4 regions of the Halomonas sp. CKK8 genome follow, and region 1 is predicted to be linked to each of the others. Evidence: riboswitches for the same ligand, from Rfam matches in the RefSeq annotation. Region 1 holds a riboswitch; each other region holds the start of a gene.
The links. Region 1 has a riboswitch for thiamine pyrophosphate ahead of thiC (phosphomethylpyrimidine synthase ThiC). Riboswitches for the same ligand answer to the same signal wherever they lie in the genome.
Positions count from the first base shown of each region.

Region 2: another riboswitch for thiamine pyrophosphate. It lies ahead of thiO (glycine oxidase ThiO); the one in region 1 lies ahead of thiC (phosphomethylpyrimidine synthase ThiC).
Region 3: another riboswitch for thiamine pyrophosphate. It lies ahead of thiM (hydroxyethylthiazole kinase); the one in region 1 lies ahead of thiC (phosphomethylpyrimidine synthase ThiC).
Region 4: another riboswitch for thiamine pyrophosphate. It lies ahead of P8934_RS02800 (sodium:solute symporter); the one in region 1 lies ahead of thiC (phosphomethylpyrimidine synthase ThiC).

Region 1 covers NZ_CP121193.1:2,816,176-2,823,853, reverse strand. Annotated here, with positions in the region: gene P8934_RS13355 (aminotransferase class V-fold PLP-dependent enzyme) at 1-414, opposite strand, end outside; gene pta (phosphate acetyltransferase) at 554-2,731, opposite strand; gene P8934_RS13345 (acetate kinase) at 2,718-3,911, opposite strand; gene P8934_RS13340 (porin family protein) at 4,167-4,670, shown strand; gene thiC (phosphomethylpyrimidine synthase ThiC) at 4,764-6,668, opposite strand; TPP riboswitch at 6,748-6,859, opposite strand; gene tenA (thiaminase II) at 6,946-7,614, opposite strand.
Region 2 covers NZ_CP121193.1:1,718,951-1,726,628, reverse strand. Annotated here, with positions in the region: gene grxD (Grx4 family monothiol glutaredoxin) at 1-347, opposite strand, end outside; gene argF (ornithine carbamoyltransferase) at 539-1,459, shown strand; gene P8934_RS08315 (hypothetical protein) at 1,581-1,886, shown strand; TPP riboswitch at 1,960-2,082, shown strand; gene thiO (glycine oxidase ThiO) at 2,146-3,243, shown strand; gene thiS (sulfur carrier protein ThiS) at 3,240-3,449, shown strand; gene P8934_RS08300 (thiazole synthase) at 3,449-4,252, shown strand; gene P8934_RS08295 (zinc-binding dehydrogenase) at 4,387-5,520, shown strand; gene P8934_RS08290 (proline racemase family protein) at 5,517-6,566, shown strand; gene P8934_RS08285 (Glu/Leu/Phe/Val dehydrogenase) at 6,603-7,678, opposite strand, start outside.
Region 3 covers NZ_CP121193.1:3,710,968-3,718,645, forward strand. Annotated here, with positions in the region: gene dauA (C4-dicarboxylic acid transporter DauA) at 1-108, shown strand, start outside; gene P8934_RS17565 (cytochrome b/b6 domain-containing protein) at 197-715, opposite strand; gene P8934_RS17570 (DUF3413 domain-containing protein) at 820-2,661, opposite strand; gene P8934_RS17575 (hypothetical protein) at 2,846-3,124, shown strand; gene P8934_RS17580 (glycosyltransferase) at 3,329-4,117, shown strand; TPP riboswitch at 4,161-4,261, shown strand; gene thiM (hydroxyethylthiazole kinase) at 4,300-5,106, shown strand; gene thiE (thiamine phosphate synthase) at 5,096-5,719, shown strand; gene P8934_RS17595 (cytochrome b/b6 domain-containing protein) at 5,786-6,361, opposite strand; gene P8934_RS17600 (PepSY domain-containing protein) at 6,376-6,654, opposite strand; gene P8934_RS17605 (DMT family transporter) at 6,811-7,678, opposite strand, start outside.
Region 4 covers NZ_CP121193.1:575,918-583,595, forward strand. Annotated here, with positions in the region: gene P8934_RS02780 (HNH endonuclease) at 1-461, shown strand, start outside; gene P8934_RS02785 (hypothetical protein) at 458-1,132, opposite strand; gene P8934_RS02790 (DegQ family serine endoprotease) at 1,555-2,973, opposite strand; gene P8934_RS02795 (ATP-dependent zinc protease) at 3,041-3,604, opposite strand; TPP riboswitch at 3,891-4,010, shown strand; partial or broken gene P8934_RS02800 (sodium:solute symporter) at 4,000-5,387, shown strand; gene P8934_RS02805 (hypothetical protein) at 5,456-7,036, shown strand; gene ilvD (dihydroxy-acid dehydratase) at 7,085-7,678, shown strand, end outside.

The sequences.
Region 1 (7,678 bases):
GACGATATCGGGCTGCTGGTCATGGATCGACTCGATCACGTCCTCGATGGGAGGCGGGGCGAAGGGCGAGGTGGGGTCATCCTCGTCGAGGCGACGCGCCTTGAGGACGTTGACCTCGGAGGGGATCTGGCCCATCTCGAGGATCTGGCTCCAGCGATAGCTGAACCAGCCGTTGCGGATCACCAGGCAGCGACGCTCCTTGGCGAACTGGCGGGCCACGGCCTCCATGCCGAAGGTCCCGCTGCCGGGAACGATCACCGTCGAATGGGCGTTGTATACCTCCTTCAGCGTGGAGGAAACGTCGCGCATCACGCCCTGGAAGCTCTTCGACATGTGGTTCAGTGCGCGGTCGGTGTAGACCACCGAGTACTCGAGCAGTCCATCCGGGTCGACATCGGGTAGCAAGCCGGCCATTTCGTTCTCCGTGTTGGTGTTCAGGGCCTGTCGTGAGCAGGCCGCTCGTCTCCAGAGGATATTCCGATTCCCGGTGTCGGGCCAGCGACGCGGTCAACCCTGGGATCACCGGGCCGCGGGTCGAGGGTGAGACGTGCGCTCAGCCCTGCTGCGCGGCCTGGATGGCGGTCAGAGCGATGGTGTAGACGATGTCGTCGACCAGGGCGCCTCGGGAGAGGTCGTTCACCGGCTTGTTGAGGCCCTGCAGCATGGGGCCGACGCTGACCACCCCGGCGCTGCGCTGGACCGCCTTGTAGGTGGTGTTGCCGGTGTTGAGGTCGGGGAAGACGAACACCGTGGCGCGACCCGCCACCGGGGAGTCGGGGGCCTTCTGGCGGCCGACGCTCTCGATGGCCGCGGCGTCGTACTGCAGGGGGCCGTCGATGCACAGCGTGGGCTCGCGCTCCCGGGCGATGCGGGTGGCCTGGCGCACCTTCTCCACGTCGGCGCCGCTGCCTGACTCGCCGGTGGAGTAGCTGATCATCGCCACCCGGGGTTCGATGCCGAAGGCCGCGGCGGAGCGGGCGCTCTGGATGGCGATCTCGGCCAGGGCCTCGGCGTCGGGGTCGGGATTCACGGCGCAGTCGCCATAGACCACCACCTGCTCGGGCAGCAGCATGAAGAAGATCGACGACACCTGCCGGTAGCCGGGCGCCGTCTTGATCAGCTGGAAGGCCGGACGCACGGTGTTGGCGGTGGTGTGGATGGCTCCGGAGACGAGGCCGTCCACCTCGCCCTCGGCCAGCATCATGGTGCCGAGCACCACGTTGTCCTGGAGCTGGTCCGCGGCCGTCAGTGCGTTGAGCCTGTCGGGGCGTCGTTCGACCATCGGCGCCACGTAGTCCCGGCGGATGCCGGCGGGGTCGAGGATCTCGAGCCCCTCGGGCAGCTCGATGCCGCGCTGGCGGGCCACCTCCTCGACCTCCTCGCGCCTGGCCAGCAGCACGCAGCGGGCGATGCCGCGCTGCTGGCAGATCACCGCGGCCTCCACGGTGCGCGGCTCGCTGCCCTCGGGCAGCACGATGCGCTTGCTGGCCTGCTGGGCCAGCTTGACCAGCTGGTGGCGGAAGGCGGCAGGGGAGAGCCGGCTCGGATAGCCGCGGCTGAGGTTCTCCTTGAGCCACGCCAGGTCGAGGTGGCCGGCGACGAAGCGGGTCACCTGCTCGGCCCGCTCCGGGTCGTCGATGGGGATGTCGTTGGCCATGCGGTCGAGGCGCTGGGCCGTGGCGAAGCTGTCGGAATCCACCGCCATCACCGGCAGCCCGCTGCGCAGCGCGGGGCGGCAGAACTCGATCATGGCCTCATCCGGCAGCTCATCGTGGGTCAGCAGGATGCCCGCCAGGGGTACGCCGTTCATGGTCGAGAGCGCCGCGGCGAGCAGGATGTCGTCGCGGTCGCCGGGGGTGACCAGCAGGCGGCCGGGGCGGAACACGTGCAGGGCATGGGAGGCGCTGCGCGCACACAGACTGGTGCCCAGCACGCGGCGGCTGGCGGCCTCGCCCTCGTGCAGGAAGCGAGCCTCCAGGGCCCGGGCGACGTCCAGTACCCGCGGTGCCGAGAGGGCCGCATGCCAGGGCACGGCGCCGATCAACTGGAAGCGCTCGCCGCCCAGGGCCGGCAGGTAGCGACGCAGGCGGGCGACCAGTTCCTCGTCACGCCGAGCGGTGAGTTCGGGGGCCGCCAGGGGCGCGGGGGCATCGCCATCCGGCAGCGGGCGCAGCCGCATCAGGATGCAGCCCAGGGTGCGCGGCGACTCCACGCCATCGAAGGCCTGGGCATGCATGTCGAGCCGTTCCGCCAGGTCCTGGGGGTCGCTAAGGTCCCCGTCGGCGACCAGGATGGTGCGCGCATTGAGGGCATGGGCCAGCTGGGCATTGAGCCGGGTCGCATAGCTGCTGTGCGGGCTGGGTGCGAGTCCCTCGATCACCACTAGCTCGGGGGCTTCGCCGGCCTCAGGGGAGGCGACCCGGGCATGGCGCTCCACGGCCTCTTCCATCAGCTCGTCGCTGCGGTCCTCGCGCAGCAGGCGCTCCAGCCGGGCCTGGGGGAGTGGTGCCGGTGGCGCCAGGCCCAGGGTGCTGGCCGCCAGGGCACAGGAGCGGTCCGGCCCGTTGCCGTTCAGCTCGTCCTGGCGGAACGGCTTGAGAAAGCCGGCCTTGAGCCCGAGGGTGTCCAGGGCGCGGATCAGGCCGAGGCAGGCCGAGGTCAGGCCCACGCCGCTGTCGGTGGGCACCAGCAGCAGGTTGCGAGGCTCGGAACGGTGATCAAGTGGCGTCATGGTGGCCCTCTTGCAGCAGCTGGCGGGTTTCTTCGGCGATGCGCCCCTCCTCGTCGGTGGGGATGACCCACAGCTCGGGACCGCCCGCGTCGCGATCGATGCGGCCCTCATGGCCACCGAAGGTGGCGGCGTTGGCCACGGCATCCGGCCGCAGGCCGAAGTGGGGCAGCTGCTCGACCACCCGCGCGCGTACGGCGCTGGCATTCTCGCCGATGCCCCCGGTGAAGGCGATACCATCCAGGCGGGGCAGGGCGCAGGAGAGGGCGGCCAGCGACTTGGCGATGCGGTAGCAGAACACCTCGATGGCCAGTTCGGCGCCCGCGTGGTGCTCGGCGGCAGCCTGCTCGAGGCGGCGCATGTCGTTGGAGAGGCCGGAGAGCCCCAGCAGGCCGCTCTCCTTGTTGAGCAGGGTGTCGATGCGCTCGATCGACCAGCCCAGCTGCCGGGCCAGGTGGGCATGCAGGCCCGGGTCCACGTCGCCGCTGCGGGTGCCCATCACCAGCCCCTCCAGGGGCGTCAGTCCCATGCTGGTATCGACGCTCTTACCCTGCCAGACCGCGCAGGTGGAGCAGCCATTGCCCAGGTGGGCGATGAGCCAGCCGCCATGGACGCGTTCGCTCAGGGCATCCAGCCGGGCGCTCACATAGGCGTGGCTGCTGCCATGGAAGCCGTAGCGGCGGATGCCGTGGTTGCGATAGAGCCCTTCCGGCAGCGCATAGCGATAGGCACGGGGGGGCAGGGTCTGGTGGAAGGCGGTATCGAAGACCGCCACCTGAGGCAGGTCGGGGAAGAGTGCCAGGGTCGCCTCGACACCCGCCAGGTTGGCCGGGTTGTGCAGCGGGGCCAGGGCCACGGTGGCCTCGATCGCGCGCCGCACGTCGGCATCGATGCGGGTGGCACGGGTGAAGCGCTCGCCGCCATGGACGATCCGATGCCCCACCGCCACGGGATGCTGTCCTTCGAGGCGCTCGAGGATGGCCGCCATGGCCTCGGCGTGGTCGGCGCCGTGCAGGGGGCATGAGAACTCACGGCCGGTGCCGTCTATGCCCGTGAGGCGCGCATCCACCCCGCCCAGCCGCTCGGCCAGGCCGGCCAGGCGAGGCTGGTCGGGAGCCGCGGGAACGAGGGCGTACTTGATCGACGAGGAGCCGCAGTTGATTACCAGTACCGGGTCGTTCATGGCGCATCCTGTTCTGGGGTATCGGGGGCGCGTGCGGTGTGGCCAGGGGGTTGCCTGGCGAGTGGCCTCGGGCAGGGCGAATCTAGCATGTTGCAGTGCGGAATGCAGTGACCCCGGCCGCTTGACGCCGGACACCCTGTCGTCCGCATCGCTTCCGGCGGGGCGTCGGGAGCGGAACATCTTGCACTTTCGTCTAGGCTGTACCAGAATGATCCTTGCATAGGGAAACACTGTTTCCTAACTGGGAGGTTCACCATGAAGACCATCACGATTTCCGCCGTTTCCGCCGCTTTGCTGCTGGCCGGGGCCACTGCCCATGCCCAGGGCAGCCCGATGAACTACCAGCCGAGCCCGTACCTCGGTGGCGACGTCATGTTCTGGGAGCTCGACCCCGACGGACGTGGCAACTTCGACAGCACCGGCCTGCGCCTGCGCGGTGGCGTGGCATTCAACGACTATTTCGGTCTCGAGGGCCATCTCGGTACCGGCGGCTCCGACGGCCCGGCCGAGCTGGATTACCTGGCCGGCGCCTATGCCAAGGGGGTCCTGCCGATCGCCCCGGAATTCCGCCTCTATGGCCTGGCGGGTTTCACCGAGGTGGACTTCGACGCGGATACCGAGAGCGGCTTCTCCTACGGCGCCGGCGGTGAGTTCGACGTGACGCATAACCTCGCCGTGGGCGCCGACTACATGCGCTACCTGGATGAGTCGAACTACACCTTCGACGCCGCCAGCGTCGGGGTGACGTTCCGCTTCTGATCTGACGGCGGGTCCCACACCGCTAGACCATGCAACGCGCCCCCGCCGTGAGACCGGCGGGGGCGCGTTGCATGGTGGGTGGGCCGGCGGCGGTCAGACCTCCCGGTAGAGCTCCGCCCCCTGTTCCCGGAACTTCTCGGCCTGTTCCTCCATGCCCTGCATCACGGCGTCACGGTCGCCATCGAGGCCCTTGTCCTTGGCCCTGCCCTTGAAGACCGAATCGCGGACCTCCTGGCTGATCTTCATCGAGCAGAACTTCGGCCCACACATGGAGCAGAAGTGCGCCACCTTGGCCGAGTCCTTGGGCAGGGTTTCGTCGTGGTACTCGCGGGCGGTGTCCGGGTCGAGCCCCAGGTTGAACTGGTCCTCCCAGCGGAACTCGAAGCGCGCCTTGGAGAGGGCGTTGTCACGGCGCTGGGCTGCCGGATGACCCTTGGCCAGGTCCGCGGCGTGGGCGGCGATCTTGTAGGTGATGATGCCGGTCTTGACGTCGTCCTTGTTGGGCAGCCCCAGGTGCTCCTTGGGCGTGACGTAGCAGAGCATGGCGCAGCCGTACCAGCCGATCATCGCCGCGCCGATGCCGGAGGTGATGTGGTCATAGCCCGGGGCGATGTCGGTGGTCAGCGGCCCCAGGGTGTAGAAGGGCGCCTCGTCGCACTCGGCGAGCTGCTTGTCCATGTTCTCCTTGATCAGGTGCATGGGCACGTGGCCCGGCCCCTCGATCATCACCTGGACGTCGTGCTGCCAGGCGATCCTGGTCAGCTCGCCCAGGGTCTCGAGTTCGGCGAACTGGGCCGCGTCGTTGGCGTCGGCCACCGAGCCCGGGCGCAGGCCGTCGCCCAGCGAGAAGGCCACGTCGTAGCGCTGGCAGATCTCGCAGATCTCCTCGAAGTGGGTGTAGAGGAAGCTCTCCCGGTGATGGAAGAGGCACCACTTGGCCATGATCGAGCCGCCCCGGGAGACGATGCCGGTGACCCGCTTGGCGGTCAGCGGCACATAGCGCAGCAGCACGCCGGCATGGATGGTGAAGTAGTCCACGCCCTGCTCGGCCTGCTCGATCAGGGTGTCGCGGAACACCTCCCAGGTCAGGTCCTCGGCGACGCCGTTCACCTTCTCCAGCGCCTGGTAGATCGGCACGGTGCCGATCGGCACCGGGGCGTTGCGAATGATCCACTCGCGGGTCTCGTGGATGTTCTGCCCGGTGGAGAGGTCCATGACGGTGTCCGAGCCCCAGCGGATGCCCCAGGTCATCTTGTCGACCTCGTCCTCGATGGAGGAGGTCACCGCCGAGTTGCCCAGGTTGCCGTTGATCTTCACCAGGAAATTGCGGCCGATGATCATCGGCTCGGATTCCGGGTGGTTGATGTTGCAGGGGATGATGGCCCGGCCGGCTGCCACTTCCTGGCGGACGAACTCCGGGGTGATTTCCTCGGGGAGCTTGGCGCCGAAGCCCTGGCCCGGGTGCTGGTGGCCGAGGATACGCTCGACCTCCTCGGTTCCCAGGGCTTGTCGACGCTGATTTTCCCGGATGGCGATAAATTCCATCTCCGGGGTGATGATCCCCTGGCGGGCATAATGGAGCTGGGTGACGTTGTGGCCCTCCTTGGCGCGCCGCGGCGAGCGGGTCAGGTCGAAGCGCAACTGGGCGAGCGTGGGGTCATTGGCGCGGCGCCGGCCGTACTCGGAGCTGGGCCCATCGAGGAACTCGGTGTCGTCGCGCGCCTCGATCCAGGCGCGGCGCAGCTCGGGCAGGCCCTTTCGCAGGTCGACCTCGGCATCCGGGTCGGTGTAGGGGCCGGAGGTGTCGTAGACCAGCAGCGGCGGGTTCTGCTCATCGGCGCCGGAGGTCCTGGTGGGCGAGAGCGATATCTCGCGGAAGGGCACGCGGATGTCCGGGCGCGAGCCCTCGACGTAGACCTTGCGCGAGCCGGGCAACGGCTGGACGGCGGCCGCGTCGACGCGGGCGGTCTCGGCGAGGAAGTGGGCGGTCTTGCTCATGGTGTTCTCCCTTGGATTGTCGGGGTCTTGTCAGGGAGGACACAGGCGGGAAGGACAGGGGCTGCGGCGTCAGGGGGCACACGGCCTGTCGCTTGATCCCTACGCTGGTCCTAGCCAGTTCAGGTTCAACGGGATCCATGCTCGAATGCGCATGATCTCAGCCGTCTTCAACGGCACCCCGTCAAGCGAGTGGTCGGGCGACCTTTCGGTCACCAGTGTGGTGCTGCCCGCTGGCATGACCAGATCCAGCGGGCGGGTGGCAATGGGGGCCAGTGCCTCAGCTGGCGAGCTCCAGCCCCATCTGCCAGAAGTCGATCTCCAGTCGCGTGGCATCGCGGAACACGCTGCAGAGCTCCGCGAAGCGGCGCGGTGTCACCTCCGCCAGGCGGGTATCGAGCCACTCGAGCTCGGCATGCATGGCGGCCTGGAAGTCGTCGCTCTCGTACATGGCGATCCAGGCGTCATAGGGGTTGGCGTCGCCTCGCACGGTGAAGGACTGGGCATTCAACCAGTTGGCGATCTCGCCGTAGCCCACCAGGCAGGGGGCCAGCGCCACGTGCAGGTCGAGCAGGTCGCCGCGGTGGCCGGTGTCGAGCACGTAGCGGGTGTAGGCGAGGGTCGCGCGGGCCTCGGGCAGGGCGGCGAGGTCGGCCTCGCTGATGCCCCATTCCCGGCAGTAGCCCACGTGCAGGTCGAGCTCCACGTCGAGGATCGCCCTGAGCCCCTCGTGGGCCTGGCGCAGGTCCTCCAGGGTGCGACTCTTGTAGCCGGCCAGCGCATAGGCGCGGGCGAAGTGTATCAGGAAGAGGTAGTCCTGCTGCAGGTAGTGGCGGAAGGCGCGCTCGTCGAGGGTGGCGTCGCCCAGGCCGCATACGAACGGGTGCTCGATATAGGCGCGCCAGTCGTCCTGGCAGGCGGTGGTGAGATCACTGAAGCGGTAGCCCATCTTGCCTCCGGTAGCGGTATCGATCCGGAGCATGGGCGAGGGAGGGGTGGCCGGACAGCGGCGC
Region 2 (7,678 bases), 1.1 Mb from region 1:
TTCTCGTCGCCCGGCTCCTCGGTCTGGGCACGGGAGGCCGCGGCCTTCACCAGCTTTTCCAGCTCGCCGGTCTGGTGCATCTCGACCACGATGTCGCAGCCGCCGACCAGTTCACCCTCGACCCACAACTGCGGGAAGGTCGGCCAGTTGGCCACCTTGGGCAGCTCGGCACGTATGTCCGGGTTGTCCAGGACGTTGACGAAGGCGAAGCGCTCGCCGCAGGCCATCAGGGCCTGGACGGTCTGGGCGGAGAAACCGCACTGCGGCAGCTGGGGGGTGCCCTTCATGTAGATCAGGATGGGGTTCTCGCCGATCTGGCGCTGGATGTTCTCGACGGTGGTGCTCATGACGTCTCCCTTTCTCGTGTGTCCGGGCCCCGGCGAACCGGGCCTCGATTGACCGTGGCCGTCAGGCGCCCGGGCAATACCCGAGTATGCTGGTCGGCCTTGTGGATGAGGGCCATTCTACTGATGACGGTCGCGTTGCGCATCCCCTGTGGGCTGGCTAGGATGGTCGTTTTTTCCCGTGGAGCGACACCATGGCCACCCGCCATTTCCTCACCCTGCTTGACCTCGGTCCGGACGAGCTGCGCTACCTGATCCAGCGCGCCATCTCGATCAAGAACGGCCTGAAGACCCACGGGCCAACCTACACGCCCTTCGCCAACCGCACCCTGGCGATGATCTTCGAGAAGTCCTCGACCCGCACCCGGGTCTCCTTCGAGACCGCCATGGCGCAGTTCGGCGGCCATGCGCTGTTCCTCTCGCCCCGCGACACCCAGCTCGGCCGCGGCGAACCCATCGGCGATACCGCACGGGTGCTCTCGGAGATGGTCGATGCGGTGATGATCCGCACCTTCTCCCACGAGGGCCTGGAGACGTATGCCGCCGCCAGCACGGTGCCGGTGATCAACGCCCTCACCGACGACTACCACCCCTGCCAGCTGCTCGCCGACGTGATGACCTGGACCGAGCTGCGCGGCAGCGTGAAGGGCCGTACCGCGGTGTGGATCGGTGATGGCAACAACATGTGCCACTCCTGGATCAACGCCGCCCGGCAGTTCGACTTCCAGCTGCGCATCTGCTGTCCGGAAGGCTACGAGCCACGCCAGGGCATCCTGGCGGCTGCCGGCGAGCGGGTGACTATCGTGCGCGATCCCCAGCAGGCCGTGGCGGAAGCCGACCTGGTGACCACCGACGTCTGGGCCTCCATGGGCCAGGAAGAGGAGCAGGCCAGGCGCCAGGCCGATTTCGCCGGCTTCCAGGTGAGCGAGGCGATGCTCGACCGGGCGAAGGACGACGTGCTCTTCCTGCACTGCCTGCCCGCCCACCGCGGCGAGGAGATCAGCACGACCCTGCTCGATGACCCGCGCGCCGTGGTCTGGCAGGAGGCCGGCAATCGCCTGCATGCCCAGAAGGCGCTGATCGAGTTCCTGCTGCTGGGACGCGTGGAGGGCTGAGGGACGCGCCCCGCCCGGCGGGCAGGATTCCCGGGCGGGGGCATCTTAGACCTTGGTATGACATCGACCTTCGTCGCATGTATAATGCGCTGCAGCAGAATCCTTCAGGAGATGCGGCAGCATGAGACATGACACCCCCAGCACCACCGGCATGCAGCGCAGCCTGCGCCAGTGCCTCTCCAACATGGCCGCCCTGCTCTATCGCCAGGGGCACGTCCTCGAGACGGTCACCGTTCCCCACCGCGGCCTCGACCGCCACGCCCTCGAGGCACTCGGCGAAGCCGACCGCGACTGGGCACCCTGCCAGCACGTCCTCGAGACCAGCCGGGCGGCCACCTGGAACGACCAGCAGCGCTTCGTGCTGACCGACCTCGGCCGCGAGCTGCTGTTCGACATGTTCGGCGAGGGGGCCGCCGACTGCGCCTGAACCGGACAGGATGCTCCCTCGATGCCCGGGCACGCGACGAGATTGCGTGCCCGGGCATCTTTGGTTAAGTTGGCAGGACTTGTCGGGGAGCCCCGGTACGCGCAGCAAGCCGTGCACGGGGGCTGAGATCGGTACGGCCGAACCCGTTGAACCTGATCAGGTTGATGCCTGCGGAGGGAACAAGCGGCATGTCACGCCTGCCTGCCCCCTGTCGCCTTCCCGCCTGGTCAGCCATGTCTCCTGCTGGATGGCCGCTATCTTGACAACCACCACCGATCACGTCGCCGTCGCCGGGGCCGGCCTGCTGGGGCGCCTGGTCGCCTGGCAACTGCTCGCCGACGGTCACGCCGTCACCCTCTATGACGCCGGGGACCTGGACGCCCCACCGGCTGCCGCCTGGACCGCCGCCGGCATGGTCGCGCCGCTCTGCGAGACGGCCGTCTCCGAGCGCTGCGTCCATGACATGGGCCGTTTCGCCCTGACCCAGTGGCCGCGGTGGCTCCAGGCCCTCGACGCCTCATCGCTGTGGCAGCAGCACGGCAGCCTGATGGTGGCGCACCCTCAGGACCTGGGCGAGCTCACCCAGTTCCGCCGCGACCTCGACCACGCGCTGGGCGGCAACGCCCCCTGCCAGCCCCTCGACGCCCGAGAGATCCACCGGCTGGAGCCCGACCTGGCCCCCGGCTTCCAGCAGGGCCTCTACCTGCCGGACGAGGCCCACCTGGACAACCGGGCCCTGCTCACCCGCCTGCTCGACGAGATTCGCGCCCTGGGCGGGGAGTGCCGCGCCCACTGCCCGGTGGAAACCTTCCCCGGCGAGGTCATCACCGCCGACGGCCGCCGGGGCTTCGATCTGGTCATCGACTGTCGCGGCACGGGCGCCCGGCCGCGTCACCCTAGCCTGCGCGGCGTGCGCGGCGAGACCCTGCACGTGCAGACCGACGAGATCCGGCTCTCGCGCCCGGTACGGCTGATGCATCCCCGCTACCAGCTCTATGTGGTCCCCAAGCCGGGGCATCGCTTCGTCATCGGCGCCACCCAGATCGAGAGCGAGGACCGCTCGCCGGTGTCGCTGCAGTCCTCGCTGGAGCTGGGCAGCGCCCTCTATACCCTGTCCCCGGCCTTCGCCGAGGCGCGCATCCTGGAGCAGGGGGTCAACCTGCGCCCCGCCTTCCTCGACAACCTGCCCCATGTCACCCACCGGGAGGGGCTGGTCACCGCCAACGGCCTGTTCCGGCACGGCTACCTGCTGGCCCCGGCCGTGGTCTGCCACCTGCTGGCCGGGATCCGCGGCCACGGCGAACGGCCCTTCGCCGACACTCTGGCGGCACGCCCGCCGCAGGAGAATGCTGCATGAACGAGATCACTCTGCGCCTCAACGACGAGGCCGTCCGCCTTCCCGCCGGCACGCCGCTCACGGACGCCCTGCAGGCGTGGCACTACGCCGACCGCCGCGTCGCCGTGGCTGTCAATGGCGAGTTCGTGCCCCGCTCCGCCTACGCCGGACGGGTCCTGCAGGACGACGACCGCATCGATATCGTGGCCCCGGTGGGAGGTGGCTGATGGACGCGCTGCACGACGATACCCTGACGCTGTATGACGAGGCCTTCGCCAGCCGCTTCCTGCTCGGCACCGCCCTCTACCCCTCGCCCACCGTGATGCAGGAGGCCATCCGGGCCGCCGGCTGCGAGATGGTCACCCTGGGCCTGCGCCGTCAGAACCCCGCCGCCGGCGACGGCGACGCCTTCTGGCAGATCCTGCGCGACAGCGGCTGCCGGCTGCTGCCCAACACCGCCGGCTGCCGCTCGGCCCGGGAGGCGATCACCCTCGCGCAGATGTCCCGCGAGCTCTTCGACACGCCCTGGATCAAGCTCGAGGTGATCGGCGACGACTACAACCTGCAGCCGGACCCCTTCGGCCTGCTGGAGGCGGCAAGGGAACTGTTCGACCAGGGCTTCAAGGTACTGCCCTACTGCACCGACGACCTGGTGCTCTGCCAGCGCCTGCGCGATGCCGGCTGCCAGGCGCTGATGCCCTGGGGCTCGCCCATCGGCACCGGTCGCGGGCTGATGAACCGCTATGCCCTCGAGACCCTGCGCCGGCGCCTGGACGTGCCGCTGATCATCGATGCCGGCCTGGGCGCCCCATCCCAGGCTGCCGAGGCCATGGAGATGGGCTTCGACGGCGTGCTGCTCAATACCGCCGTAGCCCGCGCCCATCGCCCGGCGCTGATGGCCGAGGCCTTCGCCGAGGCCATCCGCGCCGGCCGCAAGGCCTACCTGGCCGGGCTGATGCAGCAGCGCCAGACCGCCAGCCCCAGCACGCCGACGGTGGGGCAGCCCTTCTGGCATCGCGACGGCGGCTGACCTGGCGCCGCTTCCCTCCGCACGCGCCGCCGGGGGGATGACGTCGGGACGGGGAAGTCTGCTATCGTCTGCCCGAGTCGATCCCCCCAGACGAGAGGAGGCACCCAGTGAGCAGCGAGACCCTTCCCGACACCATGGCCGCCATGCTGCTGACCGGGCATGGTGACGTCGACAAACTGGTCTACCGTGACGACGTGCCGACCCCACGGCCGGGGCCCGGCGAGGTGCTGGTGAGGGTCACGGCCACCGCCAAGAACAACACCGACCGCAAGGCCCGCGAGGGGCTCTACCCGGTGAAGAAGGGCGAGGTGACCTCCTTTGCCATGGGCGGGGAGCCGACCCTGACCTTTCCGCGCATCCAGGGCGCCGATATCGCCGGGCGCGTGGTGGCGGTGGGCGAGGGGGTCGAGGCCTCGCGGATCGGTGAGCGCGGCCTGCTCGACTTCAACCTCTACCCGGATGCCCGGCACGACATCAACCTGACCCCGGACTACTACGGCCACGGCGCCGACGGCGGCTTCGCCGAATACGTCGCCGTGCCCTCGGACCAGTTCCACCACGTGCCCAACCCGGAACTGCGCGATGCCGAGCTCGCCGCCCTGGGCATGTGCTCCTACCAGACCGCCTACCACATGATGACGTCCGCCCGCGTCAGCGCGGGTGAACGGATTCTCGTCAGCGGGGCCAGCGGCGGGGTCGGCACCGCACTCATCCAGCTCTGCCGTATCGTCGGCGCCCTGCCCTACGCGGTCAGCCAGCAGGAGAAGGCCCCGGCGCTGAAGGCGCTGGGCGCCGAGGCGGTGATCGACCGCGGCGACCTGGAGGGCTTCGCCGAGCGGGTGCTCGAGGCCACCGGAGGCGCGCCCATCGACGCGGTGATGGACCTGGTCGGCGGCGAGATGACCGACCGCTTCATCGACACCATGATCCAGGACATGAAGGCGCGCAGCACCTACCCGAGGCTCTCCATCGCCGGCGCCAGCGGCGGCAACATCAGCGAGATCCTGTGGACGCGCATCTACCTCTACCAGGTGCAGATCTTCGGCGTCTCCCACGGTACACGCGAGGAAGCCGAGCAGCTGATGGCCTGGATCCGTTCCGGCGAGCTCAAGCCGGTGCTGCACGCCGCCTTCAAGCTCTCCGACCTCCACCAGGCCGAGCGCTACTTCGTCAGCCGCGGCAGCAACTTCCTGGGCAAGATCGTGATCGTCCCCGACAGCCAGTGGGACGAGCATGGCGCGCCCTTCGCCCTCGAGGGACACTCATGAGCCAGGAACTGACCCTGCAACTGATCGATACCCATGCCGGCGGCGATGTCAGCCGCATCGTGGTCGGCGGCATCGAGCCCCTGCCCGGCGCCACGGTGCGTGACCAGATGCACTACCTGCGCGACGACGCCGACGGCCTGCGCAGGCTGCTGCTGGAGGAGCCCTACGGCATTCCCGAGATGTCGGTGGACCTGCTCGTGCCCGCCACCGACCCGGCCGCCGAGGTGGGCTACATCATCATGGAGGTGATGGGCTACCCCATCTACTCCGGCTCCAACACCATCTGCACCGCCACGGCGGTGCTGGAGAGCGGCCTGGTGCCCAAGCAGGAGGGACGCCAGCGCTTCAAGCTGGAGTCACCGGCGGGGCTGGTGCAGATCGAGGCCTGGGTCGAGAACGGCGTGGTGGAGGCGATCACCTGCGGGGGCCTGCCCAGCTACATCGACACCTACCGCGCCAGTATCCATGTCCCCGGCCTGGGCGACGTCACCTATTCGGTGGCCTACAGCGGCGGCTTCTACGCCCTGGTGGACGCCGCCGAGCTCGGCTTCCACCTCAACCGCGACGAGGAGCGGGAGCTCGCCGACTGCGCCCACCGCATCGTCGAGGCGATCCAGGCCGAGCGCGGCTTCTCCCACTACACCCTGGGCGACGTGGGCCCGCTGCCCTTCCTGCACTTCATGGGGCCGGTGGAGCAGGTGGCCGACGACTTCTACCGCTCGCGTTCGGCCACCTACGTGCATCCGGGAGTGATCTGCCGCAGCACCACCGGCACCGGCACCTCGGCGCGCCTGGCCCTGATGCGCCACGAGGGCACCATCGAGCCCGGTGACAAGCTGGAAACCGTCTCGCTGCGCGAGACCGGCTTCATCGGCGAGTTCACCGGAACGCGACAGGAAGGGACCCACACGGTCGTGGAGAACACCATCACCGGCAAGAGCTACGTGCTGGCCCGCTCCGACATCGTGGTCAACTGCGACGACCCCCTGGTGGCGTGCGCCGGACTGCACCACATCCTCAGCGCCGGCCAGGCCACGCCCGACTGAGTGCCCCCGGAGGGCGGCGGGAGGACCGCGCCCCGGTCACCAGGTCCGGCGAAAACGCATGGCGGTGACCACGCGCTCCCGGGCCATCTCGATGGCCGCCTGACGGGGAAGCCCGCCGGCGGCCTCGGCCCGCTGCAGTACCTCGGTGACGTTGGCGTGGATCTTCTCCGCGATGCTCTCGAGGGCCTCCCCCTGGCGGCCGCCACGATGCTCGACGGCCGCGCAGATCACGCCGCCGGCGTTGACGATGAAGTCCGGCAACACCAGCACGCCGCGCTCGGCGAGCCGCCGCTCCGCCGCCTCGGTGACCGGGATGTTGGCCCCCTCCGCCACTACCCGGGCCTGCAGCCGGTCCACGTTGCCCTCGTGGATGACGTCGGGCCGTGCCGCCGGGATCCAGATGTCGCACTCGGCGTCGATGATCGCATCCCGCGGCCCAGCCTCCCCACCCGGGAACTCGGCCAGGCGACCGCCCTGGCGCTTCCAGTCGACCAGCGCCGGGACATCGAGGCCCTCGGCTCGCGCCAGGCTGCCCGCGGAATCCGATGCCGCCACCAGCCGCGCCCCGCGCTCGACGAGAAAGCGCGCGGCGTTCATGCCGACCGCCCCGAAGCCCTGGATGGCAACCCGCGCACCGGCGAGCGGGAAGGCCACGAAGGGCTCAGCCGCCTCGAGGGCGACGGCCAGGCCGAATCCCGTGGCGCCGATCTCGTCGAGGGGGATGCCGCCTATCTCCCGCGGCAAGCCCACGGCGCGGCCGATGACGTCATGCACCCAGGCCATGGCGGTCTCGTCGGTGCCCATGTCCGGGCCCGCGATGTAGTCCTGCACGTCCTTCAGCGCATAAGCGTAGGCACGCACCAGCCGCTCCTTGTCGGCAGCCGGCATCCCGGGGTCGGCGAAGATGACCGCCTTGGCCCCGCCATGGGGCAGGCCGGCGGCCGCATTCTTCAGGGTCATCGCGCGGGCGAGCCGTGCACATTCCGCCAGGCTCACGTCCGGGGCCATGCGCGTGCCGCCGATGGCCGGCCCGGCCGCCACATTGTCGATCACCAGGATGGCCCGGAGGCCCGTGGCCGCGTCATGCAGGTAGAGGACCTTCTCGGGCCCCA
Region 3 (7,678 bases), 890 kb from region 1:
ATCCGCCGCACGGCCGGACGACTGACCTGGTGCCGGGAGCTGGCCTACGCCCGAAAGGTGGCCCTGCGCTGGCTCGACGGGCGCCAGACAGGCCCCCACTCGAGCTAGGCCCGTGCCTGACGCTCATCGACAGCGGACCCGGCGTGCCCTGCGGATATCGGGTGCGCCGGGTTCGGGGCTCTCCTCGTCCCGCTGCTCAGGCCATGCGCGTCAGGGTCCCATCGCGCAGCCAGAGCTGGTGGGCCAAGCTGGCCGCCACGTGTCCGCCGATCAGCAGCCACAGCAGGTTGGCCAGCACCTCGTGGGTCTCCTCGGCGGCCTCCTCCAGCCACTCGATCTCTGCTCCCGGCGAGATCAGCGGCAGGCCGAAGACCTCCACGCCGTGCCCGCTGCCCAGGGCGACGAGCAGGCCGCTCACCGGGATCAGCAGCATCGCCGCGTAGAGCGCCAGATGGCCCAGCCGGGCCGCCCACTGCCAGTGCGCATGGGCCTCGAGCCTGCCGTGGTTGACCCGGCGCCACAGCAGCCGGAAGACCAGCAGCCCCAGCAGCAGCACCCCGACGCTCTTGTGCAGCGCCATGGCCTCGCGCTCGCTCATGCCGACGAGCTCCGCCAGCCACTCCGTGCCCAGCATCAGGATCAGCAGCGTGGCCATGCTCCAGTGAAGCGCCCGCGAGACGGCCCCGTAACGGTGTTCGGAATCCAGCCAGTTCATGTCGTCATCCTCCTCGGTCGATGGACGACGACCGTTTTACGCCAGTGCGGCTTTCAGCAGCCTTAACGCCGCGTTCATACGGCATTCATCCTCGCGCCGCACGCTCACCGATAGAAGCGCGACAGCGCCTGCAGCACCTCGGCGGCCACCTCGGGAGAGGGGCGCACCGCCTCGAGCTCGTTCATGCGGTAGTCGTAGGCCTCGAAGGCGCCGGTCGGATGCACGGCGATCTGGTACTCCGGCAGCAGGATGCCATAGCCCATGTAACTGCCGGAGAGCAGCCAGTCTCGCCCGCCCTCGGGCGCGAGCAGGTTATGGCCCAGGGTGTAGCGCTCGGGGGCGGCCTCGCAGCCGAGCAGCGCCTCTAGCAGCGTCGGGGCGATATCGGCGTGGTGGGTGCGGCCCTGGAGCACGCCGCCGGGACGCCCCGGCAGGTGCATCACCAGCGGCACCTGCACCTGCTCCGGGGTGTAGTTGCTGCCGTGGCCCCAGTAGTTCTGGCCGTGCTCATTGAAGGACTCGCCATGGTCCGAGGTGATCACCACGGCGGTGTCGTCGAGCCGGCCGCGCCGCTCGAGGTCGTCGAGCACCCGCCCGAGCTGCGCATCCACGTAGCGTGCCGCGGTGCGGTAGCGGTTCCAGTAGGGTTCGGGGTCGAAGTCGGGCCCCAGTGCCATATGGTTGATCTGCTCCCAGTAGGGGGTGAAGCGAGGGAAGTCGGGCGGATGGCTGTAGCCATGGATGGCGTCGTAGAAGAGGAAGCCGAAGAACGGTGTGGCATTGGGCGCCTCTGCCGAGGCCTCCATCCAGGCCAGCCAATCGTCGGTGATCTGCCGGTCACGCTCCCAGGGCTCGCCCTTGGCCGGCGTCAGTGAGACATCCTCCAGGCCGGCGAAGACGTTGCGATCGAAGGCGGGGCTCACCAGGGTCGCCGAGGAGAGCACCTGGAAGCGATAGTCGGCGGCCTCGAGCCTCTCCATCAGCACCGGCGGCGTCTGGCCGCCGGTGAAGGCATCCCAGTAGGTGACCGGCAGGCCATAGAAGAGGCTGAAGACCCCCGCCTTGGTGGAGTTGCCTCCGCTGAAGTGCGCCTCGGCGCGGTACCAGCCGGGGCGATCGGCGAAGCGGCTGAGGTTCGGCATCACCTCGGGGTTGAGCAGGTCGTGGCGCGCGGTGTCCAGCACCACCAGCAGCAGGTTGGCCGGGGTGGCCGGCGACGAGCAGCTCAGCGGTGCGGTGGGGTAATCCAGGTCTTGGGCCTTGCCCTGCGCCGCCTCCAGCTCCTCCCGGTCACGCACCGCCTGGGGGTCGACCCAGCCCCGCTTGACGAAGAAACGCTTGGCGGTGGCGGGATAGAAGAGCGGCACATGGCGGGTCATGCCGGTGATGTCGCGGTCGTAGTGGGCGTCGGCCCAGGCATGCCAGCCGTGCACCCCGAGCAGGGCCAGCAGGCTGATGGCCAGCACCGGCAATACCGGCCGCGACGGCGGGCGCCGCCGGAGCCAGGCCCCCAGGGCCCCCTGCAGCCCCAGCATCGCCAGCACGCCGCCGATGGCCAGGCTCCAGGTGACCCACGAGAAGCGGAAGACGTCGCCGCCGGCGTTGACCAGCAGGTCGAGGATGAAGCCGCTCAGGTGGAAGCGGTACTGGGCATAGACGAAGGTATCCAGCAGCAGCACCAGCTGAAGCAGGCCGGCCCACAGGGTGGTGAGCAGCCACAACCAGGGGGCGCGAAGCAGCGGCGTCAGCAGCAGCAACGGCAGGGCGCCCAGCCACACCAACAGCGCGATATGGCCGAGGAACACCAGCAGCAGATAGCCCCACTGCTCGGCGCCCTCGGGGGCGATATAGGGGAGGTAGGGCAGACTAATCAGCCAGGCGAGCAGCAGGTTGGCCAGGGACCAGGCGCCCAGCCAGCGCCAGCGCTCGAGAAGGGTTGCGAGCATGCGAAGGTCACGATCCTGAATGGGCCGGCACACCATTTCGGCGAGCGACCTGTCGGTGGGTAGGGAGGGGAGAAAGGCGCCGGAGGCGGCGCCGTCACACTCTGGTCATGCTACCTTAAGAAATCCTTAAGGAAAGGGCGACACAGTAAGGTGTTGCTGACAGGACCCGACACGAGGCGACACCATGAACCGGAGCGCGACGATAGTACTCGATACCACGCCCGCCACCGGGAACCGTGCCATCCTGCCGCTGATGCTCGCCGGCCTGGCGCTGCTGGCGCTGAACGTGCTGGCCGCCGTCTGGGAGCCCATCGCGTTTCCGCTGGGGCTGGTCACGCTCGGCACCATGGCACTCGCCCTGTTCTGCCCGAGCCGCTGGCAGGGGGAGGACGACATGGATACCCTCAACAGCCTGGTACTGGCCAGCCTGATCACCCTGGTTGGCTTCCAGGTGATGGGCTGAGGCAAGCGTCAGGCGTCACAACATGCGGACAGCACGCGAAGAGACTGCGGCAGGACACTGCGCCGCATGGCATGCGGCCACGCAGGAAGGTGCCTCCGACCAGCAGGTCGCCAGGTGGGTGTTGCGCTTGCTCCGGATGACGGTAACGATACGCAGCGCAACGCCTCAGGAATTCGCGCTGGCCCCAACCCGACAGGCACCCCCATGAATCCACTGCATAGAGTGATGGCGAGTCGTCTGATCAAGCTTGCTGCCAACCTGCTCAAGCTTGCATGTTACGCCTTTCATTTCGCCTTCCCCGACAAGCGTTTTACCCTACCGACCAGGGCCGGCCCCTGGATTCGTAGCCGGCACCCGGCCGCCATTCCCCGGATCCTCTGGCAGACCAACTTCACCGACCGCGTGACCCTGCCGGTCTACCTGAACTACCTGTTCAACCGTTGCATGGCACCCGGCTTCGAGTATCGCTTCATGATCACCGAAGCTCGAGCCGACTTCATCAGGCAGCACTATTCCGGACGCATCTACAGGAACTACTCCCGACTGCGAATCGGTGCGGCCCAGGCAGACTTCTGGCGTGTCCTGGTACTGCAGGCTCATGGCGGTGTCTATCTGGATATCGACGCCCACCTGACCTGGCCGTTAGGCCGCCTGCTCGGGCCCGACCGATCGTCACTGTTCATCCGCACCAAGCGCGAAAGCCTCAACAACTTTTTCATCGCCAGTGCCCCGAACAGCCCGCACCTGAAGGCGGTCATCCAGGCGATCGACACCAATATCGAGGAAAATACGATCAAGGGCGTCTTCGACATGACAGGCCCCGGCGTCTTCAACCGGGTACTGGATGTCCACCGACTGGACACGGTGCTCTATCGCTACGCCTGTATCCAAGGCAGCTTCACCAATGAGCACTTCCAGTACCTCGACAAGCCACAGGGGAAATGGACCCGCGAACAGAAGCACGCCTCCGTGGTCCGCGAAGATAGCCCTTGACCCCACCGGCTTTACAGGCGCGTGGCCGGTATGGATAGTGGACACCTGACGACAGGGGCGCCGCGGCGACATCGCCACGGCTGAGACGCACCCTCGGAACCTGACCCGGATAATGCCGGCGTAGGGAGTCGTGCGATCCCGGACCTGCCGCCGCGCCGCACCTCCCGCGCCGGGGAGGCCCCATGCTTGCCATCGATCCCGCCGCGCACCTAGCCCGGGTGCGCGAGACCAGCCCGCTGGTCCACAACATCACCAACCATGTGGCCATGAACAGCATGGCCAACGTGCTGCTGGCCATCGGCGCCTCGCCGGCCATGGTCCATGCCCGTGAGGAGGCCGCCGAGTTCACCGCGCTGGCCGGCGCCCTGACGATCAACATCGGCACCCTCTCGCCCCACTGGGTCGAGGCCATGGAGGCCTCCGCCCTGGCCGTCGGGGAGACGGGGCGGCCCTGGGTGCTGGACCCGGTGGCGGTGGGCGCCACGCGCTATCGCCGCGAGACCGGCGCGCGACTGCTGGCGCTCGCGCCGGACGTGATCCGTGGCAACGCCTCGGAGATCATCGCCCTGGCGGGGCAGGCCGGCGGCGGACGCGGCGTGGACAGCACCGACCCGGCCGAGGCGGCCCGCGACGCCGCCACCCGGCTGGCCCGCCAGACGGATGGGGTGGTCGCGGTGACCGGCGAGGTGGACCTGGTCACCGATGGCCGGCGCCTCGCCCGCCTCGAGGGCGGCCACCCGCTGATGCCCCGGGTCACCACCCTCGGCTGCGCGCTGACCGGTGTGGTGGCGGCCTTCCTGGCCGGCGCCGAGGACCCCTTCGAGGCGACGGTGGCGGCGCTGGCCTGCTACGCCGTGGCCGGGGAGCTGGCCGGCGAGGCGGCGCGTGGCCCCGGCAGCTTCGCGGTGGCCTTCCTCGATGCCCTCTATCACCTGGATGGCGAGGTGCTGGCCGCACGGGCCCGCCTGGAGGTGGACCATGCGCCTTGACCTCTCCCTGTATCTCGTCACCGACCGCGGTCTCTGCGCAGCGCATGGCCTGGTGGAGACCGTGATGGCGGCGGTGCGCGGCGGGGTGACGGTGGTGCAGCTGCGCGACAAGCACGCCTCTGATGCCGAATTGGTCGACCAGGCACGCCGCCTCAAGGCCGCGCTTTCCGGCAGCGGTGTGCCGCTGATCATCAATGACCGGCTGGAGGTGGCGCTCGCAGCCGGCGCCGACGGCCTGCACATCGGCCAGGACGACGGCGACGTGGCCCGGGCTCGCGCGGCGCTCGGCCCGGAGGCGATCCTCGGGCTCTCGGTCCAGACCCATGACCAGCTCGCCCGCCTCGACCCCAAGGCGCTGGACTACCTGGGGCTGGGCCCGGTTTTCGCCACCCCCAGCAAGCAAGACCATGCCACACCGCTCGGCTTCGAGGGGCTGGCCGCCCTGGTGGCCGCCAGCCCCCTGCCCAGCGTGGCCATCGGCGGCCTCAAGGCCGAGCACGTGGCCTCGACGCGCCAGGCCGGCGCCGAGGGCCTGGCGGTGATCTCGGCGATCTGCGGCACCCCCGACCCCGAGGCTGCGGCAAGCGCCTTCGCCAGCCAGTCACCACGCTAGCCACAAATAAGCCACAAAAATGCCGTCACCACCCGGCGGGTGGCGACGGCATGTCCGGGGGCGGGGTCAGGCGTCCGAGTGCCGCCTTCCAGGGGGCCGACGATATCCGTGCAGCATGCCGGCGATCAGGTTGTCGCGTCGCTTGCGGCTCTCGACGAGTGCGCCAAGCACATGCAGCGGTATCAGGAAGAGGATGGCGTTGGCCATCAGCTCGTGGGCCTCCTCGACCCACTCGACGCCCCAGAAGCGATCCGTCTCCTCCATCATGTAGCCAGTGGTGCCCAGCCCCAGCAACAGGGCCAGCAGCGTCAACATCATCACGGCCCCCAGCGGGGTATGGGTGATGCCAGGCGGCGGCGCGCCGGCCCCGCCGCCCTTCTCGGCCAGTGGCCCAAGCGACATCCGGAGTCGCCGGGGTGTCGGCCAGAAGCTGCGCCAGCGCGCCGGCCAGGGGCCGACGAAGCCCCACAGGATACGCACGCCGACCAGCGCCACCACGCCATAGCCGATCCACTGATGGGGGCCCTCACCCTCCTCGGTGAGGAAGTAGTTGGCCAGGAAGCCGGCCACCAGTGACCAGTGGACGATCCTGACCAGCGGGTCCCAGACACGGACTCGCGTCCCCCTCGCGTTGCCGGTCATGGCATGGCCTCCGCTCAGTCGACTTCCTGCTTGACGATCTCGCCGTTGACCGGATTGAAGTAGATCTCGACCCGACGCTCCTGATCGTCCCAGCCGTAGATCTCGTAGCAGCTGCCATCGGTGGTCTTGAACTCCTTGACCTTGTAGCCCATGTCGGCGATCTGCTGCTTCATCTCATCCTCGCTCATCCAGTCGTTCTGCGGAGCGTCGGTGCAGGTCGGCCCGGCCAGGGCAGTGAGGCTTGCCGCCAGCAGACTGGAGGCAACGATTCCTTTGACGAGGGTGTGCTTCATGCTTGAACTCCGAGAAGACAGTGGCGGATAGCCGCCTGCCCTGAGGCCGGCGGCACCTTCCGACGACTACCGCCGGTAGGCAACAGGGCCATGTTCGGGGTCTGAGCTTAAGTGGGGCTTAAGAGCACATTGCCCCTGACATCCATCGAGGGGGACTCAGGAGGTCGGCCGGCGCTTCAGGGTGGTGCGCCGCTCGTGGTAGGCGATCGCCAGGCCGCTGCCGATGATCAGGGTACTGCCGACGAACACCCAGAGGTCCGGCATCTCGCCCCAGAACCACCAGCCCAGCAGCACCGCCCAGAGCATGGCGGTGTAGTCGAAGGGAGCGGCGATGGCCGCGGGGGCATGGCGGAAGGCCATGGTGATGAAGGCCGTGGCGCCCACCCCGAAGAGGCCCGATCCCGCGAAGGCCAGCCAGTGCCAGGGATGGGGCGTCTGCCACACCCAGGGCAGCGCCATGGCGGTCACCACGAAGGGCACCAGGGTCATGTAGAAGACCATCGCCCAGAGGTGCTCGGTGCCGCCCCAGCGCCGTGCGGTGATCATCATCAACGCGTAGAAGATCGCCGCCCCGATCAGCGCCAGGGCGCCGGGGTCGAAGGCCTCACCGCCGGGACGCACCACGATCAGCACCCCGGCGAAGCCCACCAGCGAGGCCGCCAGCACCGGTCCCTCGATGCGCTCGCCCAGCAGCGGCACCGAGAGCAGGGTGACGAACAGCGGTGCCACGAAGGCAATGGCGGTGGCCTCGGCCAGCGGCAGCAGGGTCAGGCCCAGCACGAAGCAGAACATGGTGCCGGTGTAGATCAGCCCGCGCAGCAGGTGGATCCCGGGGCGTCGGGTCCGCAGCTTGCCCAGGCCACCGCCGAACCGGGCCAGCACCGCGATCAGCGGCAGCGAGACCAGGGTACGAAAGAAGATGATCTGCAGCGGCGAGTGCACCTCGCCCAGCCACTTGGCGATGGCGTCGCCGATGGCCAGGCAGAGCACGCCCAGGCACATGAAGCCGATACCCTTGAATGAC
Region 4 (7,678 bases), 1.8 Mb from region 1:
GGTCGCTACTCGGCCAAAGGGGTGAGCAAGACGAAGAAACCGACGACTTCACCGGTCATGACTCAGTGGGCTGGCAGAAGCGGCGAATCGGGCAGTCGCTATTCCGCAAGGCGGTGATGGTTCGCTACGACACACGCTGCGTAATCACTGGGCTTCGTCATGAAGACCTGCTGATCGCTAGCCATATTGTGCCCTGGCAGGCGTGCCCAGATGCCCGGCTCGACCCTGCCAATGGGCTCTGCCTCAATGCGCTACATGATCGTGCCTTCGATAAGGGGTTGCTGGCGATCGATGCCAGGGATCGGATACGCATCTCGCCTGAGTTGGCTGATGTGGCTCCCAACGGCCAGCTCAAGTCGCAGCTTCATGACCTCAACGGCCAGCGCTTGAGCCTGGGTGAGCTTGCCTTTCCGAATCGCGAGTATCTTGCCTGGCACTATCGGGAGTGTTTCCGCCGTTAACCGTCGCCGCTGTCTTCCAGCAACTTGAGCATCGGCTCCAACTGGCTCTCGTGCAGCACGAGGAGGCTGTCTCCCGGCTCGCCCCCGGCGGGGGCGATGACGGCGAATTCGGCCTCCTCCAGATGGAACTCGTGGATCTCGCACTTGCCCTGCGGGGTACTGCAGCGGATCGAGCGGTAGGGGTCGTCCTCGCCGTAGACGAGGCGGTGGTAGACCTTGAAGAAGGTGTAGAGCTCGAGGCCGCGAGGGAAGGCAGGCCACCGGGCGGGGATGGTGCGGGTCTCCTCATCGAGCGCCTGGCCACTGGCCTCGGCGGCGGCGATGGCCTGCGCCAGGGGCTCGGCGAGCAGCGAGGCGTCGGCCGAGGGCAGGGGCTCGAGCGCCTGCATTGCGCGCCGGTAGACCTCGACGACTCGCTCCAGGTCCTCGGGCGAGGCGAGAGCATGTTCGCTGTGTTTCAGGTCAGCGGGCTCGAAGCCGCCGTTCTCCCAGCCGTGGATGACCCTCAGCCGCAGCTGGCCTTCCCGCATCGGCGCCATTACCAGCGCCTCGATGCCCACGCGCAGGTGGAGCAGGCGCTCGGTGGCGGCGTTGTCGAAGGCGCTGTAGGGGTCGACGAAGATCTCGTGAAGTCGACCGGGGGCGTGTTCCTTGGCTTCGGTGAAGGGCATGGGGCGCTCCGGCTCGGCGGTGTTCCTCGGGATGGGGCGACGCTCTGATGCCCCTTGATCTCATCTCTATCGGCCATTCCAGCCCAGGATTGAGGCGCGATCCCTCAATTCATTCACTTGTTGCCAGGGGAGTCCCGCTGGCGCTGGCCGGCTGTGGCATCGACTCGGCGCTGCCTTTCATCGTGCTGGGGGTCTATGATCCGCCGCCACCTGGCCGGGGGTAGCATTAGCGAGTTCGCCGATGCCTGCCAAAGGGAAGCACTGGCCCATCTGTTGATGCAGAAGACCTGCCAGATCCACGGACTCCTGGCCCGGGTGGATCCGTGGAAGACATGCGCATGTCGTACTCGACTTGCACAGTAAAGCGCCCCGGCGGCATTACCACCGGGGCGCTGAGTCATGGCGATGAGTGAGCTCTGGGGTCAGTTACCCCCGAGACTCAAGGCCACGAAGTAGGAGTTGCCGTCACGGTAGAGCCGCACCGGGATGGCCTGGCCTTCCGGCAGCTCGGCGACGATATCGGCCAGCTGTTCCGGGCTTTCCACCTGCTGCTGCCCGATGCTCACCAGCACATCGCCCGGGCGGATCCCGGCGGCTGCCGCGCGTCCGGCGGGATCGATATCGGCGATGCGCACGCCATGGTCGAGTCCGAGCTGTTGGCGCTCGGCGTCGCTCAAGGGCTGTGCCGCAATGCCGAGGCGTGCCGGTTCGCTCTCGTTGCCGGCCTGGTCGGCACCCGCGTCCGGCCACTCGCCAACCGCCACGGTGATCGATTGCCGCTCGCCTTCACGCAGCACCAGCAGCTCGACCTCCTCGCCGGGGGCCACGCCGCCGATCAGCCTGGGCAGCGTGGTGGAGTGGTCGACCTCCTGGCCATTGGCTTCCAGGATGATGTCGCCCGCCTGGAGCCCGCCTTCGGCCGCCGGGCCGTCGGGGGCCAGGTCCGCGATCAGGGCGCCTTCGGCCTGTTCCAGTCCGAAGGAGCTTGCCAGGTCTCGGGAAACCGGCTGGATCCGGACGCCGAGCCAGCCGCGGCTGACGTACCCCTCGTTGCGCAGTTGGTCGGCGACATCCATGGCCACATCGATCGGGATGGCGAAGGAGAGCCCCATGTACCCGCCGCTGCGCGTCAGGATCTGGGAGTTGACGCCGATCACCTCCCCTTCCAGGTTGAACAGCGGCCCACCGGAGTTGCCCGGGTTGATGGCCACGTCGGTCTGGATGAAGGGCACATACACGTCCTGGGGCAGGGTGCGGTTGATGGCACTGATGATGCCGGCCGTCACGGAGTGATCGAAGCCGAAGGGGGAGCCGATGGCGGCGACCCACTGGCCCACTTCAAGGTCTCCCGATTCGCCCATGTCGAGGGTGGGAAGGTCGTCGGCATCGACCTTGAGCACGGCGACATCGGTCTTGTCATCGCTACCCACCAGTTCGGCCTCGAGTTCGCGCCGGTCGTTGAGGCGCACCAGGATCTCGTCGGCCTCCTTGACCACATGGGCATTGGTCATGATGTAGCCGTCTTCATCGAAGATGAACCCCGAGCCCAGCGAGCGGCGCTCCTGGTTGCCCTGGCCACGGCCGCCGCCGGGGGGCATGGGGATGCGGTCACCGAAGAAGTGCCGAAAGATCTCGGGTATCTCCTGGCCACCGAACTGGCCGGTGGGGGGTGCCTGTCGCTCGACCGTCCGGGATGTCGAGATATTGACCACCGACGGGGCGGCGTCCTCCACCAGTTGGGTGAAGTCCGGCAGGCGCTGTTGCGCCAGCGCGGGCTGTGAAGCGACAAGGAGAAGTCCCAGCAGCATTAGCCAGGAAAGCGTGCGTGTCTTGACTTTCACGATGGGCTCCTGTGTGGCATCGGGTGTCTGGCGTCATGATCGGCGGCGATAGCCCCGGCGGGGCCCGTCATACGCCGATATCCTCGTCATATTCCTTCCCGGAGTGTGACTTGAGGGGCGAATCATCGTTGCATTCGGGCTCATGCATGAAGGTGCCGGTCGTCTCGACACTGCCCAGGTCCTGGATCGTGCGTCGCCCGAGCAATACCGGGTAATTCATGTCGTCGCGATCCTCCAGGCTGAACTGCTCCTCGCGAAGCGTCTCCCCCATGCAGAGCGTCATCAGCACCACGGGCCGGCTCTCCACCCCGCCGGCACCTCTCACCCGCAGGTCGCGAAACACCGGCCGCTCGAAGGTCTTCGAGACGACTTCGTTCGTCGCCTCGTCCTCCAGCTCGGTAGTGAATCGCACCCAGTCCTCGCCGTCGCGCTCGAAGGCCTCGATCTCCTCGGCCTGCATCGACGACGTCAGGGCACCGGTGTCCAGCTTCACCTTGACCTCCGTGCCCCAGGGCTCGATGGTGCCCTTCTCGACCCAGCCATAGGTGTCGGGTTCGGCTGCCTGGGCGGCACTCCCCAGCAGCCCGGCGCCGAGCAAGGCCAGCAGTGTTCCTCGGATCGATCTGTGCATGCGTTTCCTCCCTGACTACACGTGGATGATGTCGGTGATGCGAATGGCAATGCGTCCATGATCCATGGACTCGCCCTGCGACCGTCATCGAGGAAACGGAGTTCCGTCATCGCCGAGAGGCGTCCCTCGCGCGAGACCTCCGGGGCCGCTTGCCCGGTGCCGCCGGCATGCCCACGGGAATCGGGCCCGGGTGGTCGCCAGGGGAGGGCGGCGCTATGATGTCCCTCGATCCCGCCGCTATCGGCCCGCCAGGCCACGATGCGAGGCGCGATCCCACAATCCATTCACTTGTCGCCAGGGGAGTCCCGTTGCCGAGAGCGTCGGCCGAGGCTGAGAGAGCGCATGGCGCTGACCCTGGAACCTGATCCGGTTCATACCGGCGGAGGAAGTGCGACATGCCCTACCTGACGTCTGCCGTGCTCGGCGCGGCGCTGCTGTGCTTTGCCTTCCTGGGCCTCCGGGCCCGCCGGGCCGATGGCCCCCTCGACGACTATGTCACCGCGCGCAACTCCCAGGGGGCCCAGTCGCTGGGCCTCTCCTTCCTGGCCTCCGGGATGGGGGCCTGGATCCTCTTCGCGCCCCCCGAGATCGGGGCCTTCGTCGGCCCGCTGGCGCTGGCCGGCTATGCCATCGGCTCGGCGCTGCCGTTCATCGTGCTCGGGCTCTATGGCCCGGCGATCCGCCGCCACCTGCCCGAGGGCGCAGCATCGGCGAGTTCGCCGAGGCCTGCTATGGCGCCGGGGTACGGCGCTGGGTGTCGCTGGTCTCGGTGCTGTATATGGCCTGCTTCCTGGCGGCGGAGTTGACGGCCATCGGTGCCATCACCGCGCTGCTCTCGGAGGTGCCGCCGGCGCTGGTGGTCATCGGCGTGGCGGTCTCCACGCTGCTCTACACGGCGGTGGGCGGCCTGAGGGCGAGCCTCGCCACCGACCGCTGGCAGGCCTGGCTACTGATCGCGCTGCTGGCCCTGGTCGGTAGCGTGGCGCTGATGCGCCTGCCCGCGATGCCGGTGGACGCCGCACTGCCGTCGATCCCCACCGGCAGCGCCCTCGCCGTGGCGCTGACCCTGGTGATCGCGGTCACCGCGGCCAACCTCTTCCATCAGGGCTACTGGCAGCGCGTCTGGGCGGCGCGCGACGACCGCGCCCTGGGTCGCGGCGCCTGGCTGGGCGGCGGCATCACCGTGCTGGTGGTCATGGTGGTCGGCGGCCTCGGCATGCTGGCGGCCATGGCCGGCGTGGCGCTGGGCGAGCCGCCGATCCCCTTCTTCGCGCTGCTCGCCGAGGCGCCGGGCTGGCTGGCCCTGCCGGCGCTGGTGCTGGCGGTGACCCTGGTCGCCTCCAGCGTGGATACCCTGCAGAACGGCCTCGCCTCGCTGGTGGTGGCAGGTTCCGGCCGGCGCGGGCTCTCCCTCGGCGCGGCACGCTGGGTCACGGTGGCGCTGATGGTGCCGGTGGTGGGCATAGCGCTGCAGGGGCTCTCGGTGCTGCGGCTTTTCCTGATCGCCGACCTGCTCTGTGCGGCCATCGTGGTGCCGGTGCTGCTGGGCCTCTGGTCGCGGATGAGCCCCCTGGCCGCGGTGGCCGGCGGCGTGGCAGGCATGGTCGGCGCCATCCTGCCGGGCTGGGTGGCCCAGGGCAGCCTCGCGGCGGGCGTGCTGGCGGCGAGCTTCCCCGGCAGCATCCCGACCCTGCCGCCGTTCCTGGGCGCGCTTCTCGCCTCCACCCTGGTCAGCCTGCTGGTGGCCGGGCTCCGGCCGGCGGGGAGGGCGCGTCCGGCCTGAGACGTTGCCAGTTCGGTGGCGGGCGGCCACGCTGAGAGGGTCCATCCGTGTTCTCGAGGAATCGCCCCATGCAGGTCTGGTCACCGGTGCGCCCCGGGGTGCTTGTCCTGCTCGGGCTGCTGGCGGGCTGTGCTGCCAGTCCCGACTGGCGCTCGGATGTTGCCGACCGCGACCCGCGGGACGCCCGCTGCCTGGAGCGGCTGGCCGCGTTCGACGCGGCGGTGGCAGACGCCGGGGTGACCGATGCCGGGGCGTCCCGGGTGGCGGGCTTTCCCTACCTGCGGACCGACCGCCTGCTCGCGAGCCTGGGTGACGAACTGGACAGCACCGCGGCCTTCGCCGACTGGGTGACCCGGATGCGCGAGCTGGATGCCGAGGCACGCGCCATCGAGGCCGCCAACCTGCCGGCTGCCGGACGGGACGCGCTCCCGGCGCCTTCCGGCGCCGAGCAGGCCGAGGTCGTCCATGCCTGCGCCGAGCGCCTGATGCAGCGTGAGCTGCTGGCCGGGGTGGGAACCGGGCCGGCCCGCGAGCAGTTGCGGGCGGCGGTCGAGGCTCCCGACCACTACCGGACCTGGCGCCGGGCGCTGGGGCTCTATCCCCTGACCCGCCTCGGCCTGGCGATCGGCTACAACCGCTGGAAGGAAAGCCACCTTGACACCTTCGAGGCACCTTTCGCGACGATGCCGGCCGAGGCCCCCCTGGTTCGCTATGCGCCGCCCGGCGGCCAGCCTCGGGATGCCGAAGCCGCCGCTCGGTGGCTTCGCGAGGCGCCGCGCAGCCCGCTCGGCTTCGTCGAGCTCGAGCGCGAGGCGCTGTTGCGCCTGGCGGCGCACCATGCCCCGGTGTTTCTCGTCGAGACCCGCAGTCACGACGACCGTTTCGGCGCCCCCTACTGGTTTGCTGGCCCCGAAGGCCCGCTGCCGCGGGTGGACACCACCCGTCCGGTAGCCGACGTGCGGTTGAGCCATACCCGCTTCGAGGGCGAGCTGTTGCCGCAGCTGGTCTATACCCTGTGGTTCCCGGCCCGCTCCAGGCAGGGTGCGCTGGACCTGCTCGGCGGGCGCCTCGATGGCCTGGTATGGCGGGTCACCCTCGACGAGCGGGGACGGCCTTTGATCCACGACAGCATCCATCCCTGTGGCTGCTACCACCTCTTCTTTCCGGTACCGCCCCTCGAACGCGTCGAGGTGGCCGCGGATGCGGACCTGCGCGAGGCGCCGCTGACGCCCAGCGAGGCACCACGCCTGGTGGCGGGACAGCGGCTCGCGGTACGCCTCGCCGCGGTCAGCCATTATGTGGAGAACCTCGGCGTTGCGGATTCCCACGTCGACGTGGCCGAGACGCGCCGCTACGCGCTCGAGGCGGTGTCGGTGCCACCTGACCATGGCCGGCGTTCCCTGGCGCTGCCCGGTGGCGGACGGCGCAGCCTCTATGGCCCCGATGGCCTGGTACCGCATACCGAGCGCCTCGAGCGCTTCCTGCTGTGGCCATCGGGCATCCTGAGCCCCGGCGCCATGCGTCAGTGGGGGACCCATGCCACGGTTTTCGTCGGCCGGCGCCACTTCGACGACCCCCGGCTGTTCGAGGCAGCCTTCGAGCGGCCGGCCTCCGCTCTCGCAGCGACAAGCCAAGATGCCGTACCCTGACGACCACCCTCCGGGGGAATCCCCGACACCGCAAGAGGACGCCCGACCATGAGTGACACACCTGACGATCCCCGCCGCCGCCATTCCGCCGAGGTAGTGGACGGGGTCGGCAAGTCCGCCAGCCGTGCCATGCTGCGAGCGGTGGGCTTCACCGACGAGGACTTCGCCAAGCCCCAGGTGGGCATCGCCTCCACCTGGAGCAACCTCACCCCCTGCAACAGCCATATCGACGAGCTGGCCCGCCGGGCCAGCGACGGGGCTGACGGGGCTGGCGGCAAGGGGGTGATCTTCAACACCATCACCATCTCCGACGGCATCGCCAACGGCACCGAGGGCATGAAGTACTCGCTGGTGTCGCGGGAGGTGATCGCCGACTCCATCGAGACGGTGGCCGGCTGCGAGGGCTTCGACGGCCTGGTGGCCATCGGCGGCTGCGACAAGAACATGCCGGGCTGCCTGATGGGGCTGGCGCGCCTCGACCGGCCGAGCGTCTTCGTCTACGGCGGGACCATTCTGCCCGGCACCGGCCATACCGACATCGTCTCGGTGTTCGAGGCCATGGGCGCCTACAGCCGCGGCGACCTGGACCTGATCGAGGTGAAGCAGATCGAGGAGACGGCGATCCCCGGCCCCGGCTCCTGC